2 regions of the Vogesella sp. XCS3 genome follow, and region 1 is predicted to be linked to the other one. Evidence: riboswitches for the same ligand, from Rfam matches in the RefSeq annotation. Region 1 holds a riboswitch; the other holds the start of a gene.
What was found. Region 1 has a riboswitch for glycine ahead of glyA (serine hydroxymethyltransferase). Riboswitches for the same ligand answer to the same signal wherever they lie in the genome.
Positions count from the first base shown of each region.

Region 2: linked by a shared signal. The riboswitch ahead of gcvT (glycine cleavage system aminomethyltransferase GcvT) and the one ahead of glyA (serine hydroxymethyltransferase) in region 1 are both predicted to bind glycine.

Region 1 is NZ_CP085530.1:452,835-456,236, forward strand. Features, by position in the region: gene LCH97_RS01990 (L-serine ammonia-lyase) at 1-569, opposite strand, end outside; gene glyA (serine hydroxymethyltransferase) at 723-1,979, opposite strand; glycine riboswitch at 2,129-2,224, opposite strand; glycine riboswitch at 2,226-2,313, opposite strand; gene LCH97_RS02000 (nuclear transport factor 2 family protein) at 2,478-2,927, opposite strand; gene LCH97_RS02005 (NAD(P)-dependent oxidoreductase) at 2,924-3,402, opposite strand, start outside.
Region 2 is NZ_CP085530.1:1,654,409-1,657,810, reverse strand. Features, by position in the region: gene LCH97_RS07855 (amino acid permease) at 1-194, shown strand, start outside; gene LCH97_RS07850 (hypothetical protein) at 287-679, opposite strand; glycine riboswitch at 894-994, shown strand; glycine riboswitch at 1,002-1,098, shown strand; gene gcvT (glycine cleavage system aminomethyltransferase GcvT) at 1,136-2,221, shown strand; gene gcvH (glycine cleavage system protein GcvH) at 2,297-2,683, shown strand; gene gcvP (aminomethyl-transferring glycine dehydrogenase) at 2,918-3,402, shown strand, end outside.

The sequences.
Region 1 (3,402 bases):
TTGCCGTGGCGCTGGCACAGCGCCAGCAGCTCGGCACCGGTCTTGAACGGGTGCTTCAGCTCGGTGACGCCGGGCGGGGTGAAGCCGGCGTCGATGGCCGCTTCGTCCACCACGAAGCCGCCGCCCACCGAGTAGTAGGCGCGCTTGGACAGGCTATCGCCGTTGGCCGCAAACGCTTCGAAGATCATGCCGTTGGGGTGGTAGGGCAGCGCCTTGCGCTTGTGCAGGATCAGGTGTTCGCCTTCGACAAAAGGCACCACGTGGCTGCCCAACAGGCGGATGGCCTTGTCGGCACGGATGGCGGCCAGCATGCCGTCTACCGCGTCGGTGTCGACCAGGTCAGGGTATTCGCCCTGCAAGCCCAGCAGCACGGCCGTATCGGTGCCGTGGCCTTTGCCGGTGGCGCCCAGCGAGCCGAACATTTCGGCTTTTACGCTGGCGGTGGTGGCCAGCAGGCCGTCTTTTTCCAGCCGCGCCACAAACTGGCGGGCGGCACGCATCGGGCCAACGGTGTGGGAGCTGGACGGGCCAATGCCGATCTTGAAGAGGTCGAATACGCTGATAGCCATGCTGCTTCTCTTTTTATGGTGCGGGCGCGGGTAGCGCCCCGGGTGTTGTCTGTCCGGCTGTGTGGGCCGTGGTGTGCAGGTGCTGCCGGGGCAGCGGCGGCATTGTACTGAGCAATGCCGCCGCTGTGTGCACTACCGATGCTGCAGTGCGTTTTAACGATACACAGGGAAGGCCGCGCATAGCTCGGCCACCTGGCGGCGTACGCGCGGGGCAACGTCTGCGTTATCGATATCGTCCAGGATATCGCATACCCAGTGCGCTACCTGGCCGGCTTCGGCGCTGCCGAAACCGCGGCTGGTGATGGCCGGGGTGCCAATGCGGATACCGCTGGTGACAAACGGGCTTTGCGGGTCGTTCGGCACCGCGTTCTTGTTGACGGTAATGCAGGCCGCGCCCAGCGCCGCGTCGGCGGCCTTGCCGGTGAGGCCTTTGTCGATCAGGCTCAGCAGGAACAGGTGGTCGTCAGTCTTGCCCGATACCACGGTATAGCCGCGCTGGCGGAACACCGCCACCATGGTGCGGGCGTTATCCAGTACCTGCTGCTGGTAGGTTTTGAATTCGGGTTGCAGCGCCTCCAGAAAGGCCACCGCCTTGGCGGCGATCACGTGCATCAGCGGGCCGCCCTGAATGCCGGGGAAAACCAGCGACTGCAGCTTTTTCACCAAGGCTTCGTCCGGGTTGGCCGCCAGGATCAGGCCGCCGCGCGGGCCGCGCAGCGTCTTGTGGGTGGTGGTAGTTACCACATGGGCGTGCGGCAGCGGGCTGGGGTAGAGCCCGGCGGCCACCAGGCCGGCCACGTGCGCCATGTCTACAAACAGCCAGGCGCCAACGCTGTCGGCAATCTGGCGCATGCGCGCCCAGTCCACCACCAGCGAGTAGGCGGAGAAGCCAGCTACCAGCATTTTTGGCTGGTGTTCGGTGGCCAGCCGTTGCACTTCGTCGTAATCAATGGCGCCGCTTTCCGTGTTGATGCCGTACTGCACAGCCTTGTAGATCTTGCCGGAAAAATTGACGCTGGCGCCGTGGGTAAGGTGGCCGCCGTGTGCCAGGCTCATGCCCAGGATGGTGTCACCCGGCTGCAGCAGCGCCATATACACCGCGGCGTTGGCCTGGCTGCCGGAGTGCGGCTGCACGTTGGCATACTGTGCACCAAACAGCTGGCAGGCGCGGTCGATGGCCAGCTGTTCCACCACGTCCACGTGCTCGCAGCCGCCGTAGTAGCGCTTGCCGGGGTAGCCCTCGGCGTACTTGTTGGTGAGCTGGGTGCCTTGCGCCTGCATCACGCGCGGGCTGGTGTAGTTTTCCGAGGCAATCAGCTCGATGTGGTCTTGTTGGCGCTGGTTTTCGGCCTGGATGGCGGCCCACAGTGCGTCGTCGAAGCCGGCAATCTGCATGTCTTGCGTGAACATATCTGTCTCCATGTCGTGTCTGGCTGCAGCGGCAGCCGTGTGCATGGCTCTTTGGCGGGGTGCCCAGGGTGCCGCGTAACGGCATGGGCGGGCAGGGGCATGGCTGGCACAAAGGCGAGGGCACCCGCCCGGCCATGCCGGACGATGCCCCCTCTGTCCCTTGTGCCTGAGATATTGCGGCGCGCGATTGCGTACCGGGTGTCCTTCGGCGAGGCGGCTTTGCGGCCAACCTTCTCTCCAGAGTGCCTCGCGTCCACAGTTCTTTTGCCTGAGAGTTTCTGGGGCGATTCCCCTTCGGCGCTGCCGCAAGGGCAGTCTCTCCTGTGGTTGCGGCCGGGGCAGGTATGGCACCTGTCAACCGGCGTGGCTTGCAGAATCTAGAAGACGGCGAGTGCCACTGTCAATGCGTGAGATGAAACTATCGATGTGCAAACGCAGCAAAACGCCGCCCCTTGCGCAGGGCAAGCAGGGCGGCGTAGCGGGCGTTTTGCCGGCTGGCTAGAACATGCCGTTGCCGTTAGCGTCTTTGGCCGGCACTGGCTGGATCACGTCCCAGTGCTCGGCAATCTTGCCGTCCTGCACGCGGAAGATGTCCACCACAGCCACGCCCAGCTCGCCTGGCTTGTCCTGGCTGTGCACGTGCAGCATCACCAGGTCACCGTCGGCCAGCACGCGCTTGATGCTGGCGCGGCTTTGCGGGTTATTGGCGCGGATCCAGCGCACGTAGTCTTGCAGCGGCGCAACGCCGTTGGCCACCTCCGGGTTGTGCTGGATGTAGCCGGGTGCTAGGTAGGTGGCTGCTTGCTCGGCGTCCAGTTTGCCGAAGGCGGCGTCGTAAAAAGCCAGCACCAGTGCCTTGTTGGCGTCCTCGCGCGGGCCGGCCAGCGCGGGCAGGGCGGTGCTGGCCAGGCTTGCGGCCAACAGGGTGGCGGTTAACAGGCGCTTCATTTGGCTGCCGCCACGGTAAAGCGCTGGCGATGGTGACGTGCCTGCTCGGCTTCATCGACGATGGCCACCGCCAGATCGGCCACGCTGATGCCGGCCGGGGCTTCGCCGTCCATCAGCAGGTCGTTGGCACCCAGCTGGTACTGGCCGCTGCGCTCGCCCGGTGCCAGCAAAGCTGGCGGCGACACGAATACCCAGTCCAGCACGGTTTCGTCTTGCAGCTTGTTCAGTGCCTGGCGTGCGCCTTCGGCGCCTTCCTTGTATTCGGCCGGGAAGTGCGGGGTGTCGATCAGCTGCAGGCCCGGTGCCACGTACAGGCTGCCCGCGCCGCCCACTTCGATGAAACGCGCCACGCCGGCGGCCTTGGTGCCCGCCACGATGGCATCGTGGCCTTGCAGGAAGAGTGTGCGGATGTCGGCTTTGTCCCAGCCCGGGTTGAAGGCGCTGATCACTACGTCGTGGCCGGCTACGTCACGGG
Region 2 (3,402 bases), 1.2 Mb from region 1:
TGCTGAAGCGCCACCGCCAGTTCACACGCCGCGACTGGTACGCACCGCTGGCGTTTTCGTTTGGCGGTTTCATCTTTGCCATGTGGACCATTTATGGCTCGGGTGCCGAGGTGGTGATGTGGGGCGTGCTGCTGCTGCTGGCCGGCCTGCCTATTTATCTGTGGCAGCTGCGCGAGCGGCTGGTGAAAGGCTAAGCAGGGCAGGGTAGCTTGCGGCCAACATGACAGCAGGCCCGGCGTACACGGTATGCCGGGCCTGGTTTTTTTGCGGCCAACCTTGGCCCTGCTCAGTCCAGCTTGAACGGAATCAGGTGGTTTTCGCCATGTAGCAGACAATGCGCCCCGATATCGTTTGCGCCAGGCATGGCAGTTTCTAGCAGAGGGGCACTCTCCGCCGCGCGGCCAAAAGCCTGGGCCGCGGCCCGTATCACCAGTGATTTTTCCAGCGGCGCCAAGTGTGCGGTAACGTGCTGCAGGGTATCGTGCAGCACGGTGGCGTATGGCCGGCCGGGGCCCGCCAGCCGCGCGGCATGTTCGCTATAGCTTTCCAGATTGGCAAGAATCTCGTCCATCGATAATGACGGCATGGCGTTCTCCTGTATGACCTGTGCCGTCAAACCCTGGTGGGCTGGCAGCGTGATGGCAGAAGGGTAAAAAGCGGGGGCTTGGTCTTGTGCCATGGCCATCTTGTGCGCTTGAGTTGTCCGGTATGTGTTGGCATGGTAAGCCGGGTGCTAATGTTTTTGCCGGCCAAAGGCCGTTGCTGCAAGACATTTGATAGCTATATAGCATAGCGCATTGGCTGTGCCTGTTCATCTGTTCAAAACCCGGCAAACCGCAGCCACAGTGCTGCCAAATCCAGCTTGCCAAGCCACGCTGTGGCAACGATAATGCGCGCATTCCGCAGGAGAGAGCGGTTTGCCCGCAGGGCAGAACCGCCGCCGAAGGCGCAAGTGCACCCGCAATCGCTCAGGCAAAAGGACTGCAAGAATCGGGGTTTTCCCCGCAGAATCTGGAGAGCGGCGCACAGGATGCGCCCACCGAAGGGGCTAACGGCGCAATGCCGGAAAATCTCAGGTGCAGGGACAGAGGGGTGTGAGAAACAGAGGAAACTCACGCTCGGACAAGGACCTGCCATGACAGCCCCGCAACGCACCCCCCTATACGAAGCCCATCTCGCCTCCGGCGCGAAAATGGTCGATTTTGCCGGTTGGGACATGCCCATCCATTACGGCTCGCAGCTGAAAGAGCACGAAATCGTGCGTAGCGACGCCGGCATGTTCGATGTGTCGCACATGACCGTGGTGGACATCACCGGTAGCGACGCCAAGGCCTGGCTGCAAAAGCTGATTGCCAATGACGTGGCCAAGCTGGGTTTCGAGGGCAAGGCGCTGTATTCCGGCATGCTGAACGAACAAGGCGGTGTGGTAGACGATCTGATCGTATACCTCACCGCTTTTGGTTATCGCATGGTCGTTAACGCCGGCACCACCGAAAAAGACCTGGCCTGGATGGACAAGCAGTCCGCCGGTTTCGATGTGAAGCTGCAAGTGCGCCGCGACCTGGCCATGCTGGCCGTGCAAGGCCCTACCGCCATCGACAAGGTGTGCAGCGTGAAGCCGGCGCTAGCCGACGCTATCCGCGCGCTGAAAGTGTTTCAGGGCCTGCCATCCGGCGAGTGGTTCTTTGCCCGCACCGGCTACACCGGGGAAGACGGCCTGGAAATCATGATTCCCGCTACCGAAGCCATCACCTTCTTCAACGAGCTGAAAGACGCCGGCGTGGCGCCTATCGGCCTGGGCGCCCGCGACACGCTGCGCCTGGAAGCCGGCATGAACCTGTACGGCCACGATATGGACGACAGCGTCTCCCCGCTGGAAGCCGGCATGGGCTGGACCATCGCCATGACCGAAGGCCGCGACTTTATCGGCCGCAGCGCGCTGGAAGCGCAAAAAGCCGCCGGCGTGGCCATGAAGCAGGTCGGCCTGGTGCTGGAAGGCCGTGGTGTACTGCGCGAAGGCCAGAAGGTTGTGGTAGACGGTATCGGCGAAGGCATCATCACCAGCGGCACCTTCTCGCCCACCCTCAAGCATTCCATCGCCATCGCCCGTGTACCGGCAGCCACCGGTGCTACCGCCCAGGTAGACCTGCGCGGCACGCTGACCGACGTGCGTGTGGTGAAAATGCCGTTCGTGCGTAACGGCAAGAAAGTTTTTGAATAAGCTGGTGTATAACGACGGGGCGAGCGAGCGCCTGCCCCGTTACACCAACACGACACATTTTTCTGGAGAGAAACGATGAGCAACATTCCTGCCGAACTGAAATACGTATCCAGCCACGAATGGCTGCGCCTGGAAGCCGATGGCTCCGTAACCGTAGGCATTACCGAGCACGCGCAAGAGCTGCTGGGTGACATCGTATTTGTCGAGCTGCCCGCCGTAGGCGCCAACCTGGCTGCCGAAGAGCAAGCCGGCGTGGTGGAATCGGTAAAAGCCGCTTCCGACGTATACGCCCCGATCGCAGGCCAAATCCTGGAAGTGAACGCCGAGCTGGAAGCCAACCCTGAGCTGGCCAACAGCGAGCCGTACGCCGCAGGCTGGTTCTTCAAGATCAAGCCGGCCAACGCTGCTGATCTGGACGGCCTGCTGGACGCCGCTGCCTACGCAGCCGAAATCGGCGCCTGATAAGACAGCCCTGCCATCGCAAGATGGCGGGGCATTTTTTTTTATTAGCCACGGAAACACACGCAAGGACACAAAAATGGCTGGCGGCGCTTGAGGCGAGTGCCACGACCAGGCTGCTACACCTTTGGCGCAGTACGCCCAGCTTTGGGTTACGCCGCAACAGGTTTGAGCTGTTGCCCTACCGGTGTTTTTTCGTGTGTTTTCGTGGCTAATCGATTAGACGGAATCGCAGACATGTCTCTCTCGCAACTCTTCAATCATCAAGAATTCATCGCCCGCCACATCGGCCCGTGCGATACCGAACAGCAGCAGATGCTGGCCGAAATCGGTGCCAGCTCGCTGGAAGACCTGGTGGCGCAAACCGTGCCCGCCGGCATCCGCTTTAACCGTGCGCTGGACCTGCCGGCTGCGCAGCGCGAAGTAGACGCCCTGGCCGACCTGAAAACCGTGGCCAGCAAGAACGTCATCAACAAATCGTTTATCGGTATGGGTTACTACCCGGTGATTACCCCCGGTGTGATCCTGCGTAACGTGCTGGAAAACCCGGGCTGGTACACCGCCTACACCCCGTACCAGGCTGAAATCGCCCAGGGCCGCCTGGAAGCACTGCTGAACTTCCAGCAAATGGTGATCGACCTCACCGGCCTGGATATCGCCAACGCCTCGCTGCTGGACGAAGCCACCGCCGCCGCCGAAGGCATGGCGCTGGCGCGTCGCGC